One region of the Cryobacterium sp. TMT1-3 genome, then DNA from elsewhere that is predicted to be linked to it. Evidence: predicted binding sites of a transcription regulator. Region 1 holds the regulator's gene; each other region holds the start of a gene.

The links. The regulator HrcA, encoded in region 1, represses chaperone genes, less so after heat shock. The targets are predictions, from matches to a motif close to TTNGCACTCGNNNNNNNCGAGTGCNAA.
Region 2: a site for HrcA is predicted at 3,888-3,914, ahead of groL (chaperonin GroEL). Genes of this name have one in related genera too.
Region 3: a site for HrcA is predicted at 6,632-6,658, ahead of groES (co-chaperone GroES). Genes of this name have one in related genera too.

Annotation. Positions count from the first base shown of each region.
Region 1 covers NZ_SOFW01000022.1:46,959-56,491, reverse strand. The annotation lists gene E3O25_RS07470 (sigma factor) at 1-498, shown strand, start outside; gene lepA (translation elongation factor 4) at 545-2,395, shown strand; gene E3O25_RS07460 (DUF1990 family protein) at 2,401-3,048, shown strand; gene hemW (radical SAM family heme chaperone HemW) at 3,095-4,318, shown strand; gene E3O25_RS07450 (DUF4870 domain-containing protein) at 4,382-4,753, opposite strand; gene E3O25_RS07445 (DUF4870 domain-containing protein) at 4,857-5,342, opposite strand; gene hrcA (heat-inducible transcriptional repressor HrcA) at 5,583-6,602, shown strand; gene dnaJ (molecular chaperone DnaJ) at 6,666-7,769, shown strand; gene E3O25_RS07430 (16S rRNA (uracil(1498)-N(3))-methyltransferase) at 7,770-8,510, shown strand; gene E3O25_RS07425 (HIT domain-containing protein) at 8,546-8,923, shown strand; gene E3O25_RS07420 (PhoH family protein) at 8,967-9,533, shown strand, end outside.
Region 2 covers NZ_SOFW01000007.1:62,733-72,265, forward strand. The annotation lists gene E3O25_RS03250 (response regulator transcription factor) at 1-118, opposite strand, end outside; gene E3O25_RS03255 (sensor histidine kinase) at 115-1,377, opposite strand; gene E3O25_RS03260 (hypothetical protein) at 1,409-1,849, opposite strand; gene groL (chaperonin GroEL) at 2,216-3,844, opposite strand; gene E3O25_RS03270 (DUF3048 domain-containing protein) at 3,986-5,041, opposite strand; gene E3O25_RS03275 (cold-shock protein) at 5,112-5,315, opposite strand; gene E3O25_RS03280 (LytR C-terminal domain-containing protein) at 5,597-6,160, opposite strand; gene E3O25_RS03285 (DUF3263 domain-containing protein) at 6,234-6,542, opposite strand; gene msrB (peptide-methionine (R)-S-oxide reductase MsrB) at 6,775-7,176, shown strand; gene E3O25_RS03295 (nitroreductase family protein) at 7,181-7,735, shown strand; gene E3O25_RS03300 (DMT family transporter) at 7,941-8,942, opposite strand; gene E3O25_RS03305 (ABC-F family ATP-binding cassette domain-containing protein) at 9,117-9,533, opposite strand, start outside.
Region 3 covers NZ_SOFW01000030.1:208,073-217,605, reverse strand. The annotation lists gene alr (alanine racemase) at 1-574, shown strand, start outside; gene tsaE (tRNA (adenosine(37)-N6)-threonylcarbamoyltransferase complex ATPase subunit type 1 TsaE) at 567-1,103, shown strand; gene E3O25_RS10005 (sulfite exporter TauE/SafE family protein) at 1,148-1,963, shown strand; gene tsaB (tRNA (adenosine(37)-N6)-threonylcarbamoyltransferase complex dimerization subunit type 1 TsaB) at 2,072-2,707, shown strand; gene rimI (ribosomal protein S18-alanine N-acetyltransferase) at 2,704-3,201, shown strand; gene tsaD (tRNA (adenosine(37)-N6)-threonylcarbamoyltransferase complex transferase subunit TsaD) at 3,198-4,307, shown strand; gene E3O25_RS09985 (DUF4190 domain-containing protein) at 4,361-4,813, shown strand; gene E3O25_RS09980 (hypothetical protein) at 4,889-5,290, shown strand; gene E3O25_RS09975 (class I SAM-dependent methyltransferase) at 5,398-6,603, opposite strand; gene groES (co-chaperone GroES) at 6,729-7,025, shown strand; gene rarD (EamA family transporter RarD) at 7,145-8,089, shown strand; gene E3O25_RS09960 (ABC transporter substrate-binding protein) at 8,134-8,841, shown strand; gene E3O25_RS09955 (ABC transporter substrate-binding protein) at 8,969-9,533, shown strand, end outside.

The sequences.
Region 1 (9,533 bases):
GGCATGGACTCGGCGCGGATCGCTGCGGTGTTCCACCTGTCGCCGACCGCCCTGGCCCAGCGGTTGGTACGGGCAAAACGGCGGGTCCGCGCCGCTCGCGTCCCGTTCAGGATCCCCGAACGCTCCGAGCTTGCCTGGCGCCTGCCGCCCGTTCTGGAAGCCATTTACGGTGCCTACGCCATCGTCTGGCAGACGGCGGCATCGCGCGAGGTTAATTCGCTCGGCGGTGAGGCGCTCTATCTCGCGACGACACTCGGCGCCCACGTCGCCCTGTGCGTCGCCATCAGCGACGTCGACGGTGCCGAAGCCGCTTTGCAGGCGCTCGAGCGCATCGAGGGCGCCGACGACTTTCAGCCGGCTTGGGCCACCCGGGCCTACCTGCTCGCCCAGGCCGGCCAATTCCAGAGCGCCCGCGCCGCCTATGCTCGAACGATTGCCCTGACGACGGATGCCGCCGCTCGCGCTCGTCAGCAGCGCACCCGCGACGACCTCGGGTAACGCACGGGGACTGCCAACCGCCGGAGCATGGAAGAATAGACGAACTATGTCACCGAGAGCCCTTCACGCGCTGGAACCGGCCGCCACGGCCCCCGAGTTCATCCGCAACTTTTGCATCATCGCCCACATCGACCATGGCAAGTCGACGCTCGCCGACCGCATGCTGCAGATCACCGGCGTCGTCGACGAGCGTTCCATGCGAGCCCAGTACCTGGACCGCATGGACATCGAGCGTGAACGCGGCATCACGATCAAGAGCCAGGCTGTGCGCATGCCGTGGGAGCTCGACGGCGTCACGTACGCGCTCAACATGATCGACACCCCCGGGCACGTCGACTTCACCTACGAGGTTTCCCGCAGCCTCGCCGCCTGCGAGGGCGCCATCCTGCTGGTCGACGCGGCCCAGGGCATCGAAGCCCAAACCCTCGCCAACCTCTACCTCGCCCTCGAGAACGACCTCACGATTATTCCGGTGCTCAACAAGATCGACCTGCCCGCCGCCGACCCTGAGAAATATGCCCGCGAACTGGCGAGCCTCATCGGTGGTCGCCCCGAGGACGTGCTGCGCGTTTCCGGCAAGACCGGCGCGGGGGTCGAGGAACTGCTCAACCTCGCTACGACCATGATTCCGGCACCGAAGGGCAACCCGGATGCCGCCGCCCGCGCCATGATCTTCGACTCGGTCTACGACAGCTACCGCGGCGTCGTCACCTACGTGCGCATGATCGACGGCCACCTCAAGGCCCACGAGAAAATCCAGATGATGTCGACCAAGGCGACCCACGAGATCCTCGAGATCGGCGTCATCTCGCCGGAACCGGTCGAGAGCAAGGGCCTGAAGGTCGGCGAGGTCGGCTACCTGATCACCGGTGTGAAAGACGTGCGGCAGTCCAAGGTCGGCGACACCATCACGACCGCGGTGCGCCCGGCGACCGACGCGCTGCCCGGCTATGACGAACCGCAGCCCATGGTCTTCTCCGGTCTGTATCCGATCGACGGCAGCGACTATCCGGCGCTGCGCGAGGCCCTCGACAAGCTCAAGCTCTCTGATGCCAGTCTCGGGTACGAGCCGGAGACATCCGTCGCCCTCGGGTTCGGCTTTCGCTGCGGATTTCTCGGCCTGCTGCACCTTGAGATCATCACAGAACGCCTCGAGCGTGAATTCAACATCGACCTGATCACGACCGCGCCGAGTGTGCCCTACGAAGTCACCACCGACGACAAACGCACCATCACGGTGACCAACCCGAGCGAGTACCCCACCGGCAAGATCGCCAAGGTGCTCGAGCCCATGGTCAAGGCAGCGATCCTCGCGCCCAAAGACTATGTCGGCGTCATCATGGAACTCTGCCAGGGCCGCCGCGGCACCCTGCTCGGCATGGAATACCTCGGCGAAGACCGGGTCGAGATTCGCTACTCGATGCCGCTCGGTGAGATCGTGTTCGACTTCTTCGACATGCTCAAGGGCCGCACCGCGGGCTACGCCTCGCTCGACTACGAGCCCTCGGGCGAGCAGGAAGCCGACCTGGTCAAGGTCGACATCCTGCTGCAGGGTGAGCAGGTCGACGCCTTCAGCGCCATCGTGCACCGTGACAAGGCCTACGCCTACGGCGCTCTGATGACCGGTCGTCTGCGCAAACTGATTCCCCGCCAACAGTTCGAGGTGCCCATCCAGGCCGCGATCGGCGCCCATATCATCGCCCGCGAGAGCATTTCGGCGATGCGCAAGGACGTGCTCGCCAAGTGCTACGGTGGTGACATTTCACGCAAACGCAAGCTGCTGGAGAAGCAGAAAGAGGGTAAGAAGCGCATGAAAATGGTCGGCCGGGTCGAAGTTCCCCAGGAAGCTTTCATCGCTGCGCTGAGCGGCGATATCGAGACGAAAGACAAGAAGTAGAGCAGATGCGCAGGGCCACCTTCACCGACGCCGCCGTCAGCTATGCCGCAATCGGCGGCACGCTCGCGCCCGATCTGATGAGCTACCCGCCCAAGGGCTACCGGCCGATGGAACAGAGCGTCAAGCTCGGCAGTTCGCAGGAACGCTTCGAAGCGGCCACGAAACTGCTGATGACGTGGGGAATCCAACGCGGCAGTGGCATGGAGGTGACCGACCTGGAAAACGGCACCGGCGTGCAGTACACCCCGGTGACCTTCCAGCCGGACGGTACGCCGGCGGCCGGCCAGCAGCATCCGGTCAACGAGGCGACCTTCGCCGAGGACGGCACCCCCTACATCGCCAACGGCATGACGGCGACCCTGAGAATGAAGCTGTGGCTGTTCCAGGTCACCGCACCCGTGCGCGTCGTGTACGTGATCGACGAGGCCACCCGCATCGGGTTCGCCTACGGCACCATGGCCGGCCATCCGGAAAGCGGCGAGGAATCCTTCATCGTCGAGCATCGAGAGGATGACTCGGTCTGGCTGACCATCCGCTCGTTCTCGCGGGCGAGCACCTGGTATTACCGCCTGGCCTGGCCGGTGCTGCGCTTTCAGCAGGCCAAATTCACCAGGCTCTACCTGCGCGCCCTGCACCCCGCTGGTGCCATCTAATAGCGGCGCCATCACCAACTGAATTCAACGTACTGGAGCACCACCCATGGCCGGACCCCACCCCGTCGGCGATCCCGCACCCGACGACGGCCTCCTTCCCGCGTCAGCAGCCGTCCACGCGGCCGAACGCGATTTCGGCGTCTACCTGCACGTGCCGTTCTGCCGGGTGCGCTGCGGCTACTGCGATTTCAACACCTACACCGCGACGGAATTGCGCGGCGTCAAGCAGAGCGACTATGCCAGCCAGGCCGTGCTCGAGGTGGAGGCCGCCGGCCGTATCCTTACCGCGTCGGGCGTGCCGGACCGTGAGGTGGCGACGGTGTTCTTCGGCGGCGGCACCCCAACGCTGCTGCCGGTGACCGACCTCGTGAAGATGCTCAGCGCCGTGCGGGACCAGTGGGGCCTGCAGGATGGTGCCGAAGTCACCACAGAGGCGAACCCGGACTCGGTCGACGCCGCCTACCTGCACGCCCTCGCCGATGCCGGCTTCACCCGGGTGTCCTTCGGCATGCAGTCGGCCGTGCCGCACGTGCTCGCGACCCTCGAACGCACCCACGACCCGGAGCGCGTGCCGCTCGTGGTGGAGTGGGCCCGCGCCGTCGGCCTCGACGTGAGCCTCGACCTCATCTATGGCACGCCGGGGGAGTCGCTCGCGAACTGGCGCACCAGCCTCGAGCAGGCGATCGACCTCAAGCCCGACCACCTGAGCGCATACTCCCTCATCGTCGAGGACGGCACCAAGCTCGCCAGGCAGATTCGCCGTGGCGAGATCGCCCCGACCGACGACGACCAGCAGGCCGACTTCTATGAACTGGCCGATGAACTGCTCAATGCCGCCGGTTACGACTGGTATGAGGTCAGCAATTGGGCCACGAGCAACGCTCACCGGTCTCGGCACAACCTCGCCTACTGGACCGGCCAGGACTGGTGGGGCGTCGGTCCCGGCGCACACAGCCATGTCGGCGGCGTGCGCTGGTGGAATGTCAAGCATCCGGCCGCCTACGCCGAGCGTATAGTGGCCGGCCTCTCTCCGGCCGCCGGACGCGAAACACTCGACGCGCCGACCCGCGAGCTTGAACGCATCCTGCTGCAGAGCCGCATCCGCACCGGCATTCCGGTAGCCTCACTGTCGACGGCCGGTCGCCGTGAGGTCGCCGGCCTCATTGCCGACGACCTTGTCAATGCCCAGGCTGCTCTCGCCGGGACGATCGAATTGACCCTGCGCGGACGGCTCCTGGCCGACGCTGTGGTGCGGCGGCTCAGTGACTAGAGCGTCGATCTACTGACTGGAGTCAGCCTCAATCGACAAACGTGCCTCAGCTGACGAAGTGGCTCAGCTGACAAACTTGATTGTGAGCGGGTAGCTGTAGCCTTCGCCGCGGTTGGCGGCGAGCGCGGCCAGAATCATGAACACGAGGGCGACGATGGCGAGCGGTGCATACAGGATGCCGCCGATGCCGAGCGTGATGACGGTGATGGGAACCAGCACGGCCGCGTAGATGTAGTACGAGATATGAAAGTTCAGCGCCGTAGCGGTGTGCGCGCGAATGAACGGTCCGCGATCGCGCAGCACGAGGTAACCGATCAGCGCCGGCAGAAAGCTGAAGATGATGCCCCCGACGTGGATCAGCGTCGCCCAGAGTTTCTCGTCAGCCGGGCTCATCGGATTGGCGGGGGTTGACTGGTACGGGTTCTGCTCAGACATGGGGTCTCCTGTGTTCGGCCCGGTCACTGGCACGGCAGTGCCAGTGACCTCCAGACTAATCGTCCCGCCGTTCCCACGTCGCTGGGCGGCTACGTGATCAGGCCTATTTGATCAGGCGCAGGGCGAACGGGTATCGGTAATTCTGACCGTCCTTGGCCTTCAGAAACCCCAGGATCGAAAAGATAACCCCGGCCAGCCAGACGATCCAGCCGAGGCCCACGAGGAGTCCGCCGATCCCGAAGGTGACGAGGGCCAGGAACGTCGATCCCACGGTGATTGCAGCGTAGGCGATCAACAGGGTGATCTGAAAGTTCAGCGCCTCCTTAGCCTCCGTGTTGGTGAGACGACCGCGGTCCTTGAAGACCAACCAGATGATCAGGGACGGCAGAAAACTCAGGATGCCGCCGAGGTGGGCCAGCGACGCCCACAGGCGATCGTCGCCCTCTGAAACGGGTGCCGCTACGACGGGGTTGGAGTACGGGCCGCCGCCAGGTTGTTGGCCATACGGCGGTTGGCCGACAGTGGGCTCACGGTAGTTGGGATCACGATTGCTGGAATCGCCGGGGGGTTGTGCCTGTGGGTCGCTCATGATCGTGCCTTTCGCTCAAAGCGGTGGGAGCGTATAGCGGCAATTAAACGCTCGCTTCCGGTTTCTGGCAATGGGCGCGCTCAGTCGATACCCGGCCGGTCGCGATACACTTAGCAGTCAGCGGATGCGAGTGCCAACGACGTGCCGACAATCCTGCGTCCCAGCGTGCCCACCGGCGCGCGCGGGGGTGGGCATCCGCTCGTGTGCAGCAGTACCCCGAAAATCAGGAAGGCGGGCACAGTGGTTTCCGACCGTGGCCTCGATGTTCTGCGCGTCATCGTGCAGGACTACGTCGCGTCCCGCGAACCCGTCGGGTCCAAATCCATCGTCGATCGGCACTCCTTCGGTGTCTCCGCCGCCACCATTCGCAACGACATGGCTCTGCTCGAAGAAGAAGAGCTGATCGCGGCGCCGCACACCTCGTCCGGGCGCATCCCCACCGACAAGGGCTACCGGGTTTTCGTTGACCACCTCGCCGACCTGCGCCCGCTCACGCCGGCCCAGCGTCAGGCGATCGAAACCTTTCTCGGCCACTCCGCCGACCTCGACGAGGTACTCGTGCGCAGCGTGCGCCTGCTGTCGCAGCTCACGCACCAGGTCGCGCTCGTGCAGTACCCTTCACTGTCCCGGGCCAAGGTGCGTCACATCGAGTTCGTCCCGCTGACCGAGACGCGGATCCTGTCGGTGTTGATCACCGATTCCGGCGGGGTGGAGCAGCGGGTGATCGACCTGCCGCGCGCGCTCGACGAGCAGACGCTCGGCGAGGTGCGTGCGCGGCTAAATGTCGCGGTTGTCGGGCTCGGCATGGCCGAAGCCAGCGTGGCTCTCGCCGCGAGCGTCTGGCCAGGTTCTCCGGCACTGCAGCCGATCGTCGACCTGATCACCAAGACCCTCGCCGACCAGGTCGGTGCGAACCGCCAGGACAAGCTCGTCATGGCCGGGGCCGCGAATCTCGTGCGCACCGAAGACGACTTCTCCGGCAGCATCTATCCGGTGCTCGAGGCGATCGAGGAGCAGGTGGTGCTATTGCGACTGTTCGGCGAAATGGAGACCGACCAGCACGGTGTCTCGGTGAGCATCGGCCGCGAAAATGCCGCCTTTGGACTGCCGGAGGCGAGCGTGCTCACCAGCGGCTACACCGCAAACGGCAACCTCGCCAGACTCGGCGTGCTCGGACCCACCCGCATGGATTACTCCAACAATATGGCGGCGGTGCGCGCCGTCGCCCGTTACCTCTCCCGCCTGCTGGGCGAGACCTAGATTTTTCCTGGCCGCGCTGCGGCACCGACCCAATTCGAACAACATCCTCAAGGAGAGCCACCTTTGGCTGACCACTACGAAGCGCTTGGCGTTGACCGCGACGCGACCACCGATCAAATCAAGAAGGCGTACCGTCGCCTCGCCCGCGAACTGCATCCCGACGTCAACCCCGGCGCCGAGGCGTCGGAACGGTTCAAAAGCATCACGCACGCCTATGACGTGCTGAGCGACGCGAAACAACGCCAGAAGTATGACCAGGGCGGCCAGAACGGCGGCTTCGACGGGCAGAACTTCGGCAACTTCGGTGACATCTTCGAGACCTTCTTCGGTGGTGGAGGCGGCGGCAGTCGCGGCCCGCGCTCCCGCCGCGAACGCGGCCAGGACGCCCTCATCCGGGTGGAACTCGACCTGGACGAGGTCATCTTCGGCACGCACCGGGACATCGAGGTCGACACCGCGATCGTCTGCGCCACCTGCCAGGGCTCCTGCTGCGCCCCCGGCACCCAACCGATCACCTGCGACATCTGCCACGGCACCGGCAGTATCCAGCGCGCCGTGCGCTCCCTGCTCGGCAACGTCATGACGTCGAGCCCGTGCGGTTCCTGCCGCGGCTACGGCACCATCATCGCCACACCGTGCATGACGTGCTCCGGCCAGGGCCGTGTGCGCGCCCGCCGCACGGTTCCGGTCGACATTCCGGCCGGAGTCGACACCGGCCTGCGCCTGCAGATGCCCGGCAGTGGCGAGGCCGGCCCGGCTGCCGGTCCGAACGGCGACCTGTACCTCGAGATGAAGGTGCGCCATCACGACGTGTTCAGCCGCGACGGCGACGACCTCATGTGCTCGCTCGACGTGCCCATGACCAGCGCCATTCTCGGCACGAGCGTCACCGTGAAGGCCCTCGACGGTGATATCGAGGTGGAGATCCGCCCCGGTGCGCAGAGTTCCGAGGTGCTCACGATCAAGGACCGCGGCATCACCAAGTTGCGTGGCAGCGGCCGTGGCGACCTCAAGATCGGTATCCACGTGGTCACACCGAGCAAACTCGACCACAAGGAACGCGACTTGATCGAGCAGTTCGCGGCGCGCTACGCCGCCCCGGCACCCACCCTGAGCCAGTACCAGCAGGGCCTGTTCGCCAAGCTGCGCGACCGGTTCCTCGGCTAAATGGCACATTTCTACCTGCAGGAATCGCTGCGCACGATCGAGTGCCGCCCGGGGCAGGTCGTTTCTGTCGACGGTGCCGAGGCGCGCCACGCGGTGACGGTCAGCCGGGTGCGTCCCGGGGATCGGCTCCGCGTGGGCAATGGGGCCGGGTTGCTGCTCGACGGTACGGTATTGACGGCGGAGGCTGCGTCGTTGACCCTGCGCGTCAACGACGCGAGCGAGACGCCGGCGGCGGCGCCGCGCATCCGATTGGTGCAGGCCCTGGCCAAGGGCGACCGTGACGAACTCGCCATTCAGGCTGCCACCGAACTCGGCGTCGACGGCGTTATCCCGTGGTCGGCCGCCCGCTCCATCACCAGGTGGGAGGGCCAAAAGATCGCCAAGGGCCACGAACGGTGGAGCAGCATCGTGCGCGAGGCCAGCAAACAATCCATTCGAGCCTGGCTGCCCGACGTCGCCCCGCTGGTGAGCACCAAACAACTCGCCGTGCTCGCCGGCACCACACGGATGCTGCTGCTCGACCCGACCGCATCCGCTCGCCTCACCGAGGTGGCTGCGCCCACCGACGACCGTGACATTCTGCTCGTCGTCGGCCCGGAAGGTGGAATCTCCCCGGCTGAACTGCTGCTGCTCGAGCAAGCCGGTGCCAGTCAGGTGCGCCTCGGTGACACCGTGCTGCGCACGTCGACCGCCGGTCCGGCAGCACTCGCGATTCTCAATGCGACGCTCGGCCGCTGGTAGTGCGAGCCGCTGACAGCGCCGCTTAAGATAGAGGCATGTCTTCTTCTGGCGCCGAGCCGTCCATTTTCAGTCGAATCATCGCGCGGGAGATTCCGGCGACGATCGTGGCCGAGACCGAAAACATCATCGCGTTCCTCGACATCGCACCGAAAGCCCCCGTGCACGTCGTGGTCACCACCAAAGACCCGCAGTACCACAACGTCGTCGACCTTGCCGCCGGCAACCCCGCCCTGCTCGCCCAACTCGTCGCCGTGGCCGAGCAGATTGCCGCCGAGCGCACCAACGGGCAGTTCCGCCTGGTTTTCAACACCGGGGCCGCCGCCGGCCAGACCGTGTTCCACGTGCACGCCCACGTTTTGGGCAGCCCAACACCGACCGACACGCTGGGGGAGGACTCGCTTGGCGCACTCTGATCCCGATAAGGCAGAATTGCGCTTCTCCGTTGACGGCGTCGCCATGGTGCGCCTGCTCGGCCCTGAAGACCGCTACCTCAGCACCATCGAGGCCGCGTACCCCAACGTCGACGTGCACGTGCGTGGCAACGATGTCACCCTCGGCGGCAGCGCCGATGACGTCGCAGCCGTGCGCCGACTGATCGACGAACTGCAACTAGCCCTGCGCACCGGCCACGACCTCGGCGAGACCGAGGTGGCCACCTCAGCACGGATGCTCGCCGCCGACAGTTCCGTGAGCCCCTCCGCCCAACTCGGCGCCCCCATCCTGACGGCGCGCAACAAGAGCATTCGGGCTAAGTCGCTCGGCCAGAAGGACTACGTCGACGCGATCGACGACAACACCATCGTGTTCGGCATCGGGCCGGCCGGCACCGGCAAGACCTACCTCGCCATGGCGAAGGCGGTGCGCGCCCTGCAGAACAAAGAGGTCGAGCGCATCATTCTGACCCGACCGGCGGTCGAGGCGGGCGAGCGGCTCGGTTTTCTGCCCGGCACCCTCACCGACAAGATCGACCCCTACCTGCGGCCCCTCTACGACGCTCTCGGCGAGATGCTCGACCCCGAACTG
Region 2 (9,533 bases), on a different contig from region 1:
CCCCGTTCCCGGCTTCGCCCACACACTCGAGATCGGCCTGCGACGAGATGAGCAGTCGGAGTCCGGCGCGGAACAGCGCCTGGTCGTCGACCAGGGCGACACGGATGGGAGCGGTCATTCGGACACCGCCTCTCGGCAGAGCGGAGGCGCTGCAGTTAGCGGCGGAAGAGTCAGGCACACGACGAATCGATCACCGATCTCGCTCGCCGCGAAAGACCCGCCGGCCAACACCGCCCGCTCGCGCATACCGTCGATGCCGTGCCCGTTCGGTGCCGCGCCGGTGTCGCGGGGCACGAGCAGCCCACTATCGATCGTGACGGTGAGTGCGTCGTCCTGCCAGCTGAAGCTGACGGCCACGGTGCGCGCGGCGTCGCCGTGACGGAGCACGTTGGTGAGCGATTCCTGCACGATGCGGTAGATCACGAGCTGGTGGCCCGCGCCGAGCTGCGCAGCTGGCCCGGTTTCGCTACGCTTCACCGTGAGTCCGGAGGCACGGAACTGGTCGACGAGCCGGTCGAGGTCGGCCAGGGTCGGCTGTGGTGCCGCCATCACTGGCGCACTGGTTCCGTCGCCGCCGGACGCAGAATCCGGGTTGGACCTCAGCTGCCCCAGCAACACGCGGACGTCGGCGAGGGCTGACCGGGCCGTGTTTGCGATGGTGCGGAAGGCGTCATCCGCTGCCTCGGGATTGGCGGCACGCGCGTACCGGCCGCCGTCGGCCTGGGCGATGACGACGGCGAGGGAATGCGCCACCACGTCGTGCATATCGCGAGCGATGCGGGTGCGCTCCTGCTCCACGGCCACTTCGCGCCGCGCCTCCGCCTGCTCGGCCGCCGCTGAACGGAGAGCCGACCGGCCCTCCCGCGCGGTGCGCCAGGTGGCCACGAGCAGTCCGAGAACCCAGCTCAGCCCGAACAGGGCCACGGCAGAGACGAAACCGATCACCCCAGGGGCACCACGCTGGAAGGCTTCGCCGGTGCGCACCTGCAGCACGAGGTCCACGAACCCGGTGAGGCCGCTGGACTGCAGGTACAGCACGTACACGGTTGCGGTCAGCGCGCCAACCGGAACCGAGGCTAGCCCGAGCCATCTGACGGGTCGCGAGCCGTAGGCCGCCGTGGCATACAGCACCGGAAGTACGGCGGCGTTGGCGATGTCCGGCGGCAACGACGCCCAGAGCTGCACGGCCACCGTGCACCAGGCCAGTGCGAGGGCGAGGCCGGGGCTGAGCCTCCGGAGGAACACGGCACCGGCCATGCCGACGGTCACCCAGAACACCACCGCAGAGTCATAGCCCAGCACGCTGCGCGTAAGGACCGCGATCACGGCGACCGCGGCATCCACCACGAGTTGCGGGCGGGAGAGGCTGCGGATCATGACTCAACCGTAGCCGCAGGACAGGATGTGGTCATGGTGTCGGCGACTCTGCCTTCTCGTCGGGATCGTTCGGTGTCCACCCGTACCAGCCGCTGTCAGTTTCGATCACGGCCCAGTCACCGCAGGCGAAGATGCGGTCGACGTAGACATCATCCGGTGCCCAGTCCGCGGAATAGGTCGGCGCCGACTGCCGGTCGGTCTCCGCGCACTGCGCCGGATCGAGCTCGGCATCGGTCGTCGCCGCCAGGATCGCCGGGCCTGTGCCTGATGCCGCTTCCCGGACGGAAATCCGGGTCGCATCGGCGGGCAGCCAGTCCGCCGACTGGTCCCACTCCTCGGTGAGGATCGGTACGGACGCGAATTCGAGCGATTTCTCGCGCTGCACTTGGTCGGCGATGTTGGAACACCCGGTGAGTGCGAGGGTGGTCAACGCTGCGGTGGTAAGAACGGGGAGGAGTTGGATCTTCTTCATAATGTCAGCCTGCCGGATCACTGCCGCGCGGTCGTCAGTCCGGAGTCGCTCTGCGCTACGTCGCAAGGATGACGCTGCCCGGCGGACGGCTTCACGACCATGGTCGAACTCATGAAAGCACGCCGCAGCATGCGCTGACCTGCCGAGGGGCGGCATCCGCTTGTGCTCGCCAACGGCGCCCTGTCGCCGAGCCGTGAGATCTGCACGCTTGAGACCGCCGAGCCGTGAGTTTCCAGCCGAAATTCGGCGGCGAAAATGGACCGAAACTCACGGCTCAGTGACAGAGACTCACGGCTCGGTGGCGGGTGAAAAAAGTGGGCGCCTCCCGAAGGAGACGCCCACTTGTGTGGAGCTAACTGGCGGGACTTAGAAGTCCATGCCACCCGAGGGGTCGCCGGCCGGAGCCGAGTTCTTCTCGGGCTTGTCGGCAACAACGGCCTCGGTGGTGAGGAACAGTCCGGCAATCGACGCGGCGTTGAGCAGCGCGGAGCGGGTGACCTTCACCGGGTCATTGATGCCGGCAGCGATCATGTCGACGTACTCGCCGGTGGCGGCGTTGAGGCCCCATCCGACGGGCAGGTTGCGCACCTTGTCGGCGACAACGCCCGGCTCCATGCCGGCGTTGAGCGCGATCTGCTTGAGCGGAGCGTCGATGGCAACACGCACGATGTTCGCGCCGGTTGCCTCGTCGCCGACGAGGTCAAGGACAGCCTTACTCTCGAATGCGGTCTTGCCGGCCTGGATGAGTGCAACGCCACCACCGGCGACGATGCCCTCTTCGACAGCAGCCTTGGCGTTACGCACTGCATCTTCGATGCGGTGCTTGCGCTCCTTGAGCTCAACCTCCGTTGCGGCTCCGGCCTTGATGACAGCAACGCCGCCAGCAAGCTTGGCGAGGCGCTCCTGAAGCTTCTCGCGGTCGTAGTCGCTGTCGGTGTTCTCGATCTCGGCACGGATCTGCGAGACGCGACCGGCGATGGCTTCGACGTCGCCGGCACCCTCAACGATCGTGGTCTCGTCCTTGGTGATGACGACCTTGCGGGCGTTACCAAGCAGGTCGAGCGTGACGTTCTCGAGCTTGAGGCCGACCTCTTCCGAGATGACCTGTCCACCGGTGAGGATGGCGATGTCCTGCAGCTGAGCCTTGCGACGGTCTCCGAAGCCCGGTGCCTTGACGGCGACGGACTTGAAGATGCCACGGATCTTGTTCACAACGAGCGTGGCCAGGGCCTCACCGTCGACGTCTTCCGCAATGATGAGGAGCTGCTTGCCGGTCTGGATGACCTTGTCCACGATGGGGAGCAGGTCCTTGATGTTGGAGACCTTGGAGTTGACGATCAGGATGTAGGGGTCTTCGAAGACCGCTTCCTGACGGTCGGGGTCGGTGACGAAGTATGCCGACAGGAAGCCCTTGTCGAAGCGCATGCCCTCGGTGAGCTCGAGCTCGGTGCCGAAGGTGTTCGACTCCTCAACGGTGACAACACCTTCCTTGCCGACCTTGTCGATGGCCTCGGCGATGATCGCGCCGATTTCGGTGTCGCCGGCGGAGATGGACGCGGTTGCCGCGATCTCTTCCTTGGTTTCGATCTCCTTGGCGCTGGCGATGAGCTCGGCGATGACAGCTGCCGTGGCCTTCTCGATGCCGCGCTTCAGGCTGATCGGGTCGGCGCCGGCTGCGACGTTACGCAGGCCTTCGCGAACCAGAGCCTGGGCGAGGACGGTTGCGGTGGTCGTACCGTCGCCGGCAACGTCATCCGTCTTCTTGGCGACCTCTTTGACGAGTTCCGCACCGATCTTCTCGTACGGGTCGTCGAGCTCGATCTCCTTGGCGATGGACACACCGTCGTTGGTGATCGTGGGGGCGCCCCACTTCTTCTCCAGAACGACGTTGCGGCCGCGCGGGCCGAGGGTGACCTTGACGGTGTCGGCGAGAATGTTCAGGCCGCGCTCAAGCCCACGACGGGCCTCTTCATTGAATGCAATGATTTTTGCCATATGTGTAACTCGTCCCTCCCGGACGTTCCAAACGATGATGGGGTTAGCACTCAGATGACGAGAGTGCTAGAACGATTCTGGCACTCTGGGGTCGAGAGTGCAAGCGAGCATCGGGGGTGATGCCCGGCCATCTTCAGACGGTCAGGGAATGAGGTCGGCCGAGCCGGTACCGTTGGGCACGAGCTGAAACCAGGTATTGCCCGGTGCCAGCCGAATGGTCACTCCGTTGGCGTCGACCAGGCGGATCGGCATGCCCTGGGAGGTCTTGCTCCAGGTGGCGGCCAGGGTCTTGCCGCCGGAGGAGATCGACGCTTCACCCGAGGCGATGAGCTCGGTCTTGGGGATGCTCTGGTCAACGCTGACGTTCACTCGCAGCACGACGACATTCGTGGCTTTGAGCTGTGCGCCGTCCGCCGTGAGGTCCGGTGCGCCGTCCTGTGCGCGCAGGTAGGCGGCCGCTTCGGCATTCCAGGTCCAGCTGCGGGCGCTGGAGTTCGAGAACCGGGTGTTGATGGCCGAAATCGGCGCGCCGTCCACCACAGCGGATGCCCCGGCGAGCGTGGCCGCATAGGCGTACTGCTGGGCGGGCGGTGCGACGGAGGCATTGCGGTTGACGAATTCGGAAGCGGCGAGGATGACGTTGTGCGGGGCGGCCGTGGCCTTGGAGCGGGAAAACAGCCCGGTCGTGTCGTAGTCGAAGATGGCGCTGACCTGACCGGTCGCGTTCATGGCGTCGACGAACCGTTGCTGACCGCCCGAGAAGGCCACGAGGCCACCGAACGGGGCAATGATGTCGGGGTCCATCGGCCGGATCGACCGCACCGGGCCGACCTGGTCGGGAATGCTGGACTGCCACACCGCGACGTACCGGGTGATTCCGCCCTCGACCAGCTCTTCGAATACAAGGTCGGTGCGGTCGATGGCGACCTGCGGGCGGGCGGCACTGTGGTTGTCGACCTTGGCTGCCAGCGAGGGGTGCGCCGACGATCCGGCCGCCACGGTGAGTCCCGTCAATGGGGCGGTCTCGGTGGCCGCAGCGGCGACGTAGCCCGAGGTCCAGCCGGGGGCGTTCGTCGAAGCGGCAGGGGAAGGAATGGCGCCGGTGCATCCGCTTAACAGCAGTGCCGGCACGATCAGGGCGAGCAGTCCCGCGGCTCTGCGCGGCGCGTTGCGGCGGGCTGTCTTTGTCTTGGTCACCGTTAAACACTAACGCCGCCCGTTGCAGCGGGCGGCGTGAGGTGGGGGACAGACCCCATTATGGGGTGAGTCAGGCCGGTCGCACCGATTCAGCCTGGGGGCCTTTCGCTCCGGCACCGACCTCGAAGATGACCTGCTGGCCTTCTTCGAGCACCTTGTACCCGCTCATGTCAATCGCGGAGTAATGAACGAAGACGTCCTGCCCTCCCCCATCAACGGTGATGAAGCCGAAACCCTTTTCAGCGTTGAACCATTTAACGGTTCCGTTCGCCATGTGTTACTCCTTGCTTAATTTCGACGGCACGGCCCATTGGCTGTTCCGGGCCCTGCCGCAGAGACTGCGTCATTTCATGCGAGCAGCAAATCCCCGAGAGCAAGTCTTCTGTTGCAAGTTACCTACGGGTGCAAGTTACCTTGGGCGAGCGTTCTTGATCCGGGCGGGTATTGCCCGAACAAAATGTGTGACCAAAACCAGATATTACTGAAGTCACCGCAGAAGGAAAGGGGCTTGACGAACTATAAAATGCCCACTAGGAAAGAAGATTCGACCGTGTATCACCCCGCGGGGAGAACGTAGTCGTTGCCGACGACGACGGTCAGGGCAGCGCCCGACTCGACGAAGACGGTCGAGACCACGAGCTTCGAGCCGGGCAGCGAGGCGGCGAGGCCGCGAGCTGCCCCTTCCTGGCTCGCATCGGCGTAGTAGATCACCGTGGCCGGTTCGGTGTCGGTACTGGCGTTACCGGTGCCGCTGACCACCCAGCCGGCGGCGACGAGCGTGTCACTGACGGAAGCCGCAACCCCGTCATTCGCGGAACCATTCAGCACGTTCACCGTCAGCGCCGGGTCGACGGTCGGTTCGGCGGTCGGGATGACGGTTTCGGTCGGGACCGGAGTGGAACTGGCCGAGGACAGCCCCGGAATATTGGTGAAGTCGAGGCGATTATTGATCGCGAAGATGCCGAAGACACCCACGACGATCAGCAGCACGGTCGCGCCGAGCGCCCACCAGAACCCGATCCAGGCGCGGCCCCTCTTGCCGGGGGCGCGGTGGGCGCCCACCCGGTCGAGGGCATGCGTGTGGGTGTCGAAACGGTCTTTCGCAAATTTTCGCGCCATATTGGTTGGATCCTTGGTTGGCCAGCCGGGTTCGGAATCGGACGATCCCGGGCAGGCGGAAAGCGGTCAGGTGCTAGTCGTGGGCGGGAAGCGAACGACTGGCGCGTGCCTCGGATCGCGCGGAACGCATCCGCTGCAGCCGTTTTACGAGCATCGGGTCAAAGGCCAGTGCGAGCGGTGAATCGACCAGAGCCCCCAATAGTTGATAGTACCGGGCGGCCGAGAGACTGAAGGTGGCGCGGATGGCCTCCTCCTTGGCGCCGACGTGCCGCCACCACTGCCGTTCGAAGGCGAGCACGGCCTGGTCGCGGTCGCTCAGCTCGGCTGGCGCAGCGGGCGCGGTCGTGGCGGGTGGCTCTATTGTCGGTGGTCTCTCGCTCATTGATATCTCTCCCCCAAGAAAAGTTTTCGACGGGTTATCCGCCGGCCTCATCCTATTTGCGGGCGGCTGGACGTTGCCTCCGGCACGCCCGGAACGGCGCACTCGGGCGCGCTGGTGGCCGTGCAAATACTGCGAAACGGCCGGGCCCGGAATGCGCGTGCAGCCGCGCGAGTTTAGGCTGGGTAGACGCTGTTCGTGCCAACGGGCGGCCGGAACGAAGGGATATTCTTTCATGGACTACGCAATCAAGAAGTCAAGCGACGAGTGGCGCTCCGAACTCGGCCCGGAGAAGTTCGCGGTGCTGCGGGAAGCCGGCACCGAACGCCCCGGAACCGGAGAATTGCTCGACGAAGAGCGTGCCGGTACCTACACCTGCGGCGCGTGTAACGCCGAACTGTTCCAGAGCGGCACTAAGTTCGATTCCGGCTGCGGCTGGCCGAGCTTCTACGAATCGGTGCGGCCCGAAGCGGTCGAATTGCTCGAAGACCGCTCGCTCGGCAGCGTGCGCACCGAGGTGCGCTGCGCGAACTGCGGCTCGCACCTGGGGCACGTTTTTCCCGATGGATTCGGCACCCCCACTGGCGATCGGTACTGCATGAACTCGATCTCGCTCAACTTCACGCCCGCGAAGTAGCGCGGTGGGCTCCTCGGCGGTCTTCCAGGCCGTCAACGGCCGGCGCAGCTATTCTCGGGTGACGTCGCTCGCGCCTACCCGGGCGGAGCTGCTGCCCCTCGTGGCGGCGGCGGCTCGCGTCGCCGATCATGGCGCTCTGCGGCCGTGGCGACTGCTGGAGCTGCGCGGCGCGGCGCGCGAGCGGCTGGGAGCGGCGTTTGTGGCGGCATCCGCTTGTGAGGGTGTTGAGGCGGTGAAGCTGGCCGGCAAGCCGTTGCGGGCACCGCTGCTGCTGGCGGTCATCGCGTCGCGGCGGGTGAGCTTCAAGGTGACCGCTTGGGAGCAGGATGCGGTCGCGGCCGGTGTCGCGCACATGCTCACCCTGCTGCTCGGCGACGCCGGGTGGGGTGCGATGTGGCGCACCGGTGCGCTCGTGCGCGCGGCGCCCGTGCGGGAGGTTCACGGCCTCGCTGATGCGGAGGAGCTGCTCGGGTGGCTGTATGTCGGCGGGATTCCGGCCGACTGCAAGCCGGGTGTGCGGCTGTCGATCGATCCCGAGGAGTTTCTGGGGGTTGTGTAGCCGGGGCTCTGCGGGGGCTGGCTGTGTGGTTTCGCTCCGGGGTTTCGCTCCGGGTTTCGCTCCGGGTTTCGCTCCGGGTTTCGCTGTGGGTTTCGCTGTGGGTATCGCTGTGGTGTTTCGCTCCGGGCCCACCTTCGGACACCGGGCCCAGGATCTATCGTGGGCCCGCTTTCCGGGCCCGGGCCCGGTCGGCACCCGCGCGGGGTCAGGCGCGGGCGTGGCCGGGTCGGCGCCAGCGCACGGCGGCGATCACGACGGCCACGAGGGCGAGGGCGGTGCCGATGATGGTCGTGACGCCGAGCGGATGCCCCTGAGTTGGTGCGAGCAGGTCGAGCGCGAGGGCGCAAACCAGCTGGCCGGCCACGATGCACAGGCCGAGCATGAGCACCCCGGTGGTGCGCACGACGAGCGCGGCGCCGGCAATGAAAATGCAGCCGATTAGTCCGCCGGTGTAGAGCCACGGGTTGCCGGGCAGACCTTCCAGCGCGAAGCCGACCAGCAGTCCGTGCACGAGGGCGGCGAGCACGAGGGCGATGCTGCCGGTGAGAAAGTTCAAAAATGTGGCCGTGAGCGCGCTCTGCGCGGTGACCCGCACCTGACCGTTGACGGCTTGCTGCCAGCCTTGGCCGATGCCGGCAATCAGCGGCAGCGCGAGCAGCCAGAGCGCACCGCTGCCGCGCAGTTCGCCGCTCACCGTGAAGGCGACCGCGCCGAGGGCCAGCACGGCGCCGACGATTTTAGAGGCGTGCAGCGGTCGGCGGCCGCCCGGGCCGATGCCGAACCGGTCCATGAGTACGCCGCTCACGGTCTGGCCGGCCACGACGGCGACGGTGAACAGGGCGATGCCGAGGGGCGCCGCGACGAGTCCCTGCGAGAGTACGAACAGGGCACCGGCCAGGCCGCCGAGCAGGTGCCACCAGGACAGATGCTTTGATTTCACGGCGCGGGCGACGAGTTGCAGGCCGCGGCGCCCGCGTTGGAAGACGATGAGTCCGAGGGTGAGAATGACCAGGCCGGAGCCGAACGAGATGACGGCGGCGGTGAATCCATCGCCGATCTGGTGCCCCAGCTCACCGTTCACCCGGGATTGCACGGCGTACAAGGCACCGATCAGAACCGAGAAGACCAGTGCCAGCCAGACCGGCACAGCGGATGCCGCGGGCGCGCCCGGCGCATCCGTTCGGGTCTCTGCGCGGGCGGGGGTCACGTGGCAATACTACGAGACGGGGGTAGGTCGCGGCGGATAGCGCCTGGTCGGCGCCGGTGGGACCCTGCCCGCTCAGCCGGCAATCTGCCCCCGGGCCCACCTTCGGGAACGGGGACCATGATCTATCGTGGGCCCAGTTTCCGGGCCCGGGCCCGGTCGCTAGAGACAGGCGGGTCAGGCGGCGCGCACCTCGATCTCGCCGGGGGCGGCTCCGTCGCTGCCGAAGACGAGGCGGCGGTTGGCGATCTTGTCGGTGAAGAACCGGTCGTGGCTGACGACCACAACGGCACCGGGAAAGTGCACGAGGGCGCGTTCCATCACCTGGGTGCTCGACATGTCGAGGTGGTTGGTCGGTTCGTCGAGCAGCAGCACCGAGGCGCCGGAGAGCAGGCACTGGGCCATGGCAACGCGCGCGCGCTGACCGCCCGAGAGGTTGCCGATCTTCTGCTTGAGGTCGGCTTCGCTGAACTGGAACATGGTGAGAAAGCGGTTGACCGACTTCTTGGTGGCGGTCAGGGCGAGGCTGCCGGGCATGGCGTTGACGGCGTGACTGACCGTGTCGCTATCGTCGAGTTCGGCCAGGATCTGGTT
Region 3 (9,533 bases), on a different contig from region 1:
CGGAGTCGCCGTTGCACGCGCCGCCGGGCTGACCCCCACGCTCGTGCACCTCGCATCGTCCGCTGCGGCACTGCGGCTGCCGGCCGCCCGTTTCACCATGGTGCGGTTCGGCATCACCATTTACGGGCTGTCGCCGTTCGACGATGCGACCAGCGCCGACCTCGGGCTGATTCCAGCCATGACCCTGCGCGGCCGGGTCGCCCTCGTTCGCCGGGTGAGTGCGGGCGCCGGCGTCTCCTACGACTACCTGTGGCGGGCGCCGCACGATTCCACGCTCGTGCTCGTGCCGCTCGGCTATGCCGACGGCATCCCACGGCAGGCCTCCGGCACGGCACAAGTGCACCTGCACGGCGTGAACTATCCCCTGGTCGGGCGGGTGGCGATGGACCAGTTCGTGGTCAACCTCGGCGCGGACAGCCCCGCCGTGGCCGTCGGCGACACGGTCGTGCTGTTTGGTGACCCGAGCGCCGGAGCGCCGAGCGCCACCGACTGGGCCGACGCCGCCGGCACGATCAACTATGAGATCGTCACCCGCATCGGGCACCGGGTGCCCCGGCGACACATCAATGGCTGAGCAGCGCCGCACCATCGCCGATGCCGCGGCCATGCACCGCTTCGGCGTCGACCTCGCGCGCATCCTGCACGCCGGCGACCTCATCGTGCTGACCGGACCGCTCGGCGCCGGCAAGACCACCCTCACGCGCGGCCTCGGTGAGGGCCTCCAGGTGCGCGGGGCCGTCACCAGTCCCACCTTCGTACTCGCGCGCACCCACCCGAGTCTGGTCGGCGGCCCGCCGTTCGTGCACGTCGACGCCTACCGCCTGGGCAGCGCCATGGAACTCGACGACCTCGACATCGATTTCGCCCGATCGATCGTCGTGGTCGAGTGGGGCCGCGGCCTGCTCGACGGCATCAGCGAGTCCTGGCTCGACATCGAGATCGAGCGGCCGCAGGGCCGATCGCTGGCAACCGCCGAAACGGATGCCGCGGCATCCGTTCTCGACCTGGACCACGATCTCGACGAACCACGCACCCTGACCATCAGCGGCCACGGCCAACGCTGGAGGCGCCTCACGGAGTTGCTGCCGACGGAACCCGCCTAGGCTGAACCCATGCTCGTACCCTGCTGCCCCGTTCGTGCGCTCCCGTGACGCCTGATTCCGGCCTGCGCTCGTCTGGCGTTCGGTATTGGCTCGTGCTCGCCCTGATCGGCGTGATCGGCGGTTTTCTCTCCGGCATGTTCGGCGTCGGCGGCGGCATCGTCATGGTGCCCCTGCTCGTGGGCCTGGCCCGGATGGACCAGCGCCGAGCCGCCGCGACGTCGCTCGTCGCGATCGTGCCGGCCTCAGCGGTCGGCGCCACCACCTACTTTCTGAACGGACACGTCGACCTGGTTGCTGCGGGCTTCATCGTCATCGGCGCCGTCGTCGGGGCCATCATCGGCACCAGGCTGCTGCGCCGCATCCCTCTGGTCTGGCTGCGCTGGATGTTCATCGGCCTGCTCGTGGTGGTGGCCGCCCGCCTGCTGCTCGTCGCCCCGGTACGCGGCGACGCTATCGACCTCACCTGGTATGTAGCCGTCGGCTACATCGTGCTTGGCCTGTTCATGGGCATCGCCTCGGGCTTGTTCGGCATCGGCGGCGGCGTGATCGCGGTGCCCGGCCTGATCGCCCTGTTCGGTGCAAGCGACCTGATCGCCAAGGGCACCTCGCTGCTCGTCATGCTGCCGACCGGCATTGTCGGTACCGTGTCGAACATTCGCGGCCGCCTGGTCAATCTGCGCGCCGGCCTCGTGGTCGGCGTCGCGGCGACCCTCGTCTCCGCCCCCGGAGTGACGCTCGCGCTCATTCTTCCGCCGCGCCTGTCTGGCATCCTCTTTGCCGGGCTGCTGATCCTGGCCGTTGTGCAGTTGAGCATCAAAGCGGTGCGTGCCCAACGCGCACCCAAGCCCGCGGCGAGCTGAACCGGCGCCCGGCGCGCGAAGCGCCTGCCCGAACAAAGCGGCGCGCGAAGCGCCTGCCCGAACAAAGCGGCGCGCGAAGCGCCTGCCCGGAAAAGCTAGGCTGAACGGGTGCTACTCGCCATCGATACCTCCGCCGGCACGAGCGTCGCCGTCGTCGACCTTGCCCGCGGGGTCATCGCCGAACGCGGTGAAGCCGATACCATGCGCCACGCCGAAATCGTCGGTCCCTTCATCGTCGAGTGTCTCCGCGAAGCGAACGTCGTACCCGCTGACCTCTCCGGAGTCGTCGGCGGCATGGGCCCCGGCCCGTTCACCGGCCTGCGCGTCGGCATCGCCTCCGCCCGCGTCTTCGCCCTCGGCGCCGGCACACCGCTCGTGCCGGTGATCAGTCACGACGCCATCGCCTACGGCCACTACCGCCGCGGCCACACCGGCCCGCTCGTCGTCGTCACCGACGCCCGGCGCCGCGAAATCTACTGGAGTGCCTACAGCGAAGCGGATGCCGCCGGCCTGCCCGTGCGCGTCGGCCCGCCCGGCCTGGCCAAACCGGCCGACCTCGACGCTCCGACCTGGCTGCACGCGCGCTGGCCTCGACTCGACGCCGCCACGGTGTCGGCCGGCGAACTCGGACTGGTCGCCGAGCTGACCCACGCCCACCAGCGCCCCTTCGCCGCCAACGAACCGCTCTATCTGCGCTCGCCCGACGTCACGATCTCGAACGGGCCTAAGCGGGTCAGCCGATGACCTGGCAGCTGCGCCGCGCGCACGAAGCAGACCTGGCGGCCATCATGCTGCTCGAGACCAGCATCTTCGAGAACGACGCCTGGTCGGCCCCGATGATGCTGCGCGACCTCGGCGACCCCGCCTGTTACTACCTCGTCGCGTTCCCACCCGACGATCCGAGCAGTATCGACGCCTATGCCGGGCTGCTTGCCCCGCAGGGAGCCGTCGAGGGCGACATCCAGACCATCGCCGTCGCCGAATCGGCGCGCGGCCGCGGACTCGGTCGCACGATCATGCAGGCCCTCATCAGCGAGGCGCGCAAACGCGGTGCCCGGCTGATCTTCCTCGAGGTGCGGGCCGACAACCCGGGCGCCCAGCGGCTCTACGAACGCCTCGGGTTCATCGATGTGGGAGTGCGCCGCGGGTATTACCAGCCTGACAACGTCGACGCGATCGTCATGCGCCTGAATATTCCCGAACTGGAATCTATGCTCGTGACCGTGGAGACCCCGTGACGACCCTGAACCGATCAGCACCCCTCGTGCTCGGCATCGAGACCTCCTGCGATGAGACGGGCATCGGCATTGTGCGCGGCACCACGCTGCTTTCCAACACCATCGCGAGTTCGATGGACGAGCACGCCCGCTATGGCGGTGTCGTGCCCGAGATCGCAGCCAGGGCCCACCTCGACGAACTCGTGCCGGCCATCAACGCGGCCGTCACCGAGGCCGGCATCCGCTTGAGCGATCTCGACGCCATCGCCGTCACCTGCGGCCCCGGACTCTCCGGCGCCCTCATGGTCGGGGTCGGCGCCGCAAAAGCGCTCGCCGTCGCGCTCGACAAACCGATCTATGCGGTCAACCATCTGGTCGGCCACGTCGGAGCCGACCTGCTGCACAGCAGTGGCGACGCCAGCGACACCGGACCGCTGGACTACCCGACCATCGCACTGCTCGTCTCCGGCGGCCACACCTCGCTGCTGCTCGTGCGCGACCTGGTCAGCGACGTGGAATTGCTCGGTGAGACCATCGACGACGCCGCCGGAGAGGCCTTCGACAAGGTCGCCCGCCTGTTGTCGCTGCCATATCCCGGCGGGCCGCAGATCGACCGGGTCGCACTTGAGGGCAATCCGAAGGCGATTCGCTTTCCCCGCGGACTCAGCCAGCCCAAAGACCTGGCCGCTCACCGCTACGACTTCTCGTTCTCGGGGCTGAAAACCTCGGTCGCCCGGTTCGTCGAGCAGCGTCAGGATGCCGGAGAGCTCGTGCCGATCGGCGATGTTGCGGCCAGTTTTCGGGAGGCTGTGGTGGATATCCTGCTGACCAAAGCCCTCGCGGCCTGCGCCGACTACAACGTGCCGCGTCTGCTGCTCGGCGGTGGGGTCATCGCCAATGCCCGGTTGCGTCAGGTCGCGACCGAGAGAACGGATGCCGCCGGCGTCGTTCTGCGCATCCCGCCGCTCTCGCTGTGCACCGACAACGGTGCCATGATCGCCGCTCTCGGCGCCCAACTGATCATGGCCGGGCATGAGCCCTCGACGTTGGATTTCGGCGCCGATTCCACCCTGCCGGTCGGTCAGATCCAGGTCTCGGGCCTGGCCCGGTCGCTCGGTGCGCCCTAACGCGATAATCTGGGCTCTGCGACCACCGAACGAAATGATGAAGGAGACCGCAGATGTCTGATCCCACCCAGCCCCCCGTCGACCCGACGAGAAACGACCCGACCAGCTCGCAGCCTGCCGGCCCGAGCGTGCCGCCGGCATACGGAACGCCCGCAGCACCGGCCTACCCCAGCTCCCCGGCACCGGGCATCCAGGCAGCGCCCGCTTACGGCCAGCCGGCCGCCTACGGGCAGAACCCGTACGGGCAGCAGAACGCGCAAGACAAATACAACGTTCTGGCGATCATCTCGCTCGTGAGCGCATTCTTCGTCTCGCTGGTAGCGGTCATCACCGGGCACATGGCGATGAGTCAGATCAAGAAGACCGGTGAAAAGGGCTACGGTCTGGCCCTGTGGGGTTTGATCCTGGGCTACCTGGGCATCGTCAGCGGGATCATCTTCGTCGGCATCTTCATCGCGATCCTGGTCAGCGGGGCTGCCACCTCGTCCAGTTTCAACTCCCTCTAACCCGAACCCGATCCATCCCCGGTCAGATTCGACCGGCCGGCCTGAGCGAGAGCGGCTTCAGGCCAGAGGACAGCCATGACCACACCCCACCAGCCGGACGGTGCCTCGGCGCAGCTGGGTTATACGCGCGCCCCGGCGCCGCCCGGCAGCCAGCTGGACTGGGCGTCGACGGTGACCGCTCCGACCGAGTTCGTGCCCTACACCTACAACGAGGCCGAGGTCGCGCGCATCACCGGCCGCCGCCGGCTCTCGCTCGCGTCGGTGGTCTGCGGTCTGGGCGGGGTCGTCCTCGGCGTGATCGGGGTGTTCGGACTGCCGATCGCGCTCAGCGCGATCACCCTCGCGCTCATTGCACGCAGCACCGAGCACCGGGCGCGCACGCTCTGGTTGAGTGGCCTGGTGAGCGGCCTGGTCGGGGTTCTGCTCGCGGCCGGCTGGGTCGTCTATATCAGCCAGATCATGCTGCCGTTGCTCTAGCCGGTTCCGTACCGAACTGCGGATATTCACCGGGAAACCGGGCGGATTGGGGCGATGCGGGGGTGTTCGGCAACGAATCTCCGCGGTTATGCACGCAGCTTTCGGAGTTAGCGCACCCGCTCCACGAGCAGTGCCATCCGCTGCCCGGCCACGCGCGTCAGGATCAGGGTCGCGGCTTCCGGCCCCTTGAGCTTCAGCCGGGTGCGCAGTGTAGCCGGGTCCACAGCCACGCCGCGCTTCTTGATCTCAAGCGTGCCGATGCGGCGCTCGAGCAGCGCTAGCCGCAGCTTCTTCTCGTCGAAGGGCAGGGTTTCCAGCACCCGGAACGCGCTCGCGAACGGCGTGGGCGTGAGTGTGTCATTGGTCAGGTAGGCGATTGACTCGCTCAGCATCCGGGCGTCGAGCGAGCGGGCCAGGTCGCCGATCAGGCGTGCTCGGATCACCGCGCCGTCCGGTTCGTACACGTAGCTGCCGAGTTCGCCCACCGGGGCGTCGTCGCTGTCGGCGCCGGCGGTCAGTTCGTGCGCGCCCCCCTCGGTCAGGAGCAGTGCCGACCGACGGATGCCCGGGCGGGCGAGCGCGCCAAACCACAGACCCATCTCCACCAGCTGGCCGTCCACCGAGACCCATTGGGCCTCGGCGTCGACCGGAATTTGGTCGCGGTCGTGGCCGGGCCCAAGCTTCATGCCGAGCGGCAGTCGGCTCGCCAGCAGATAGGCGAAGTCCAGCGAGGGCGAATAGTCCTCGGAGCGGGTGAGCCGTGTTGTGTTGCTGTGGCCGCTCGTGCGGCGCGCCGGGTCGAGCCAGACCGCATCGAAATCGGCCAGATGCACGGTCTCCGCGTCGGCCTGAAGCGCCGACGCGTTGGGAAACGGCGCGAGGTTGAAACTCGCCACGGTGGCCGTGACCTCGTCAGCGTCGACGGCGACGACCGGCAGGTCCATCGCGGCGAGGGCCATCGCGTCGCCGCCTATGCCGCAGCCAAGGTCGGCGACCCGCGGCGGGTGGCCGAGGGCAGCTGCGAGTCCGGCGAACCGGCCGGCGTGCAGTGCGGCGACGCGCAACCGGGTCGCCTGCTCCAGGCCGGCCTCGGTGAACAGCATCCGCTCGGCGAATTCTCCGAACTTGGCCGACGCCTTCGCCCGCAGCCGGGACTGGCTGAGCACGGCCGAGACCAGCCCGGGGGCGTGCCCGGCCTTGCGCAGATCGCTCACGAGTTTCAGCACGTCACCGGTGCTGTCATAGGGCGGCAGGGAGTCCAGCAGCCGCAAACTCGCGGGGGAGAGCAGCTCAACGAGTTCGGTTCGATCCATGCTGCAACGCTACCAAAATGACCCCGTTCTGGCACTCACGTTGCGTGAGTGCCAGAAGCCCCCTAAACTTCACTTGGCACTCTCGCTGTGAGTCTGCTAACCCAAATCTTAGAAAGAGGTCAACCGTGTCGGTCTCCATCAAGCCGCTCGAGGATCGCATCGTCATCAAGCAGGTCGATGCCGAGCAGACCACCGCATCAGGTCTGGTCATTCCTGACACCGCGAAGGAAAAGCCCCAGGAGGGCGAAGTTGTTGCCGTCGGCCCCGGCCGTATTGACGACAACGGCAACCGCGTTCCCCTCGACATCGCCGTCGGCGACAAGGTCATCTACTCCAAGTACGGCGGAACCGAGGTCAAGTTCGGTGGCGACGACCTTCTGGTGCTCTCCGCTCGCGACGTGCTCGCCGTGGTCGTGCGCTAAGTAGGTTCTTCACTTCGTAGTCTCGAGTCTGAAACTAGTCTCTAGACTGAAACTCCCGGATGGCTTGGCCATCCGGGAGTTTTTTGTTTGCCCATTTCGTGTAGCGCAGGAGATAACCCATGACGGATGCCGCCGCACCAGCCGAGACGGCGGCTCGCGCCACGCACCGCACAGGTCTCGGGTTCGGCGGCCTCGCCTACGCTCTCTGGGGTGTGCTGCCCCTGTACTTTCTGCTGCTGGCCCCGTCCGGTGCCTTTGAAATCGTGGCCTGGCGGGTGCTGTTCTCGCTCGTGTTCTGCGCCCTGATCATCACGGTCACCCGCACCTGGGGCGTGCTCGGGCGGGCACTCAGGCAGCCGCGCCTGGTCTGGACGATGGGCCTGGCCGGGGTGTTCATCTTCATCAACTGGCAGACCTACGTGATCGCCGCGACTAGCGGGCACGTCGTCGAAGCGGCCCTCGGCTACTTCATCAACCCCATCGTCACCGTGTTGCTTGGCGTCTTCGTGCTGCGCGAACACCTGCGTCGACTGCAGTGGATCGCCATCGGCATCAGTCTTCTCGCCGTCGTCGTTCTCGCTGTCGGCTACGGCTCGCTGCCCTGGATCTCGCTGATTCTCGCGTTCTCCTTCGGGTTCTACGGCCTGATCAAGAAGCGCGTCGGCCCGAACGTCGACGCCGTGACCGGCCTCACCCTCGAAACGGCCTGGCTCGCCCCGGTCGCCGTCGTGCAACTGTTGGTCGTCTCGGGCATTTCCGGCCTCACCTTCGGCACGGTCTCGCCCCTGCACACGGTCGGGTTGCTCGCGGCCGGTGTGATCACCGCGGTTCCCCTCCTGCTCTTTGCCGCCGCAGCCCGGCGCCTGCCGCTGACGGTGCTCGGACTCATCCAGTTCGTCGCGCCCGTCATTCAGTTTCTCGTCGGCGTATTCGTGCTGAACGAGGCGATGCCGGTCGAACGCTGGATCGGCTTCGGTCTGGTCTGGGTGGCCTTGGTCATTTTGACGGTCGACATGGTGGTCTCGGGTCGCGCTCCACGCCGAAGCGCCCTCGAGCCGGCCTGAGCGTCGATATTCTAAAAGAACAGCCCCCGCACTAAAGGATCCAGATGCCCCGTCGCCCGCTCATCGTCGCCGCCCTACTTGGCACCCTCGTCCTCACCGGATGCACGGGCACATCGGGTGCCACACCGACTTCGACCCCGACGATGGCCGCGACGACAGCCCCCTCGGGCGACGGAACGCTCGTCATCGGCACCCTGTTCCCGATGACCGGTGACAACGCCGTGAGCGGCGCCGCCCAGGTGGCGGGCACCGAACTGGCCGTGCGCGATATCCTCGCCGAACAGGCCGTCCCCACTCAGCCCGTGCAGCTCATTCACCGCAACTCCGCCGGCGACCTCGCCGCCGCCTACGCCGACCTGGTGGCACGCGGTGTCGACCTCGTGCTGTGGGACGCGACAACGGCCTTGCCGACGGATGCTGAAAACTCCGTTGGCAACGCCGCCACCGTTGCCCTCGGCACCTTCGCCAACGGCGGCACGCCGCTTGCCGCTGATGAGGCATTCACAGCCCGGCTGAAAACTGCCGACCCGGGCCTGACCGGCACCGACGGCGGCGCGGAAGCCTACGACGGGGTTGTCACGGCGGCCCTGGCCGCCGTCATCACCGGCGACGACGGGGGTGCGTCGCTCGAAGCGGGCTGGCTCCGGGTGATTTCCGGCAGCGTTGTGTGCGTTTCCTGGGGCGAGTGTGTGCTCGCCCTGAGTGAGAAGCAAATCATTGATTATCAGGGGATCACTGGCCGCCGTTCGTAACGATTTGGTCGCTTTACACGGTTGTAACACGCACAGGTAGGTTTCTCGGTCCTTGATTCCCTACTCTGTCACCACGGCAGTCAATCGGCTGACCAGACTTACCCCTCTTCAACTATCAAGGAGCAACATGAGCGTATTCGCGAAGGCCTCGGCCTCCCGCTCAGTTCGTACCCTCGTTACCGGTATCGCACTGGTCGGAGTGAGCGCACTCGTGCTCACCGGCTGCAGCAATGGAGCAGCGACCGAGCCCAGTGATTCTGCGGCACCGTCGGCGGCGGAGACCGCGGATTTCCAGACGGTGGAGGCCGGTGATCGGGATCTGACTCTGAACATCGGCACCATCCTCCCGCAGAGTGGTGGACTGGCCTTCCTCGGACCGCCCGAAGAAGCCGGCGTTCAGCTCGCTGTGAGGGACATCAACGAGGCCGACCTCGGCATCACGGTCGATGTCACGTTGCGTGACTCGGGCGACACCACGACCGACACCGCCACCGTCTCCGTGACCGACCTGCTGTCGAAGAACGTCTCGGCGATCATCGGTGCGGCCTCCTCGGGTGTCTCCAAGACCGTGATCGACCAGATCACCGGCGCCGGCGTCGTGCAGTTCTCCCCGGCCAACACCTCGGACGCCTTCACGACCTATGACGACAAGGGCCTGTACTGGCGTACGGCTCCGTCCGACGTCTTGCAGG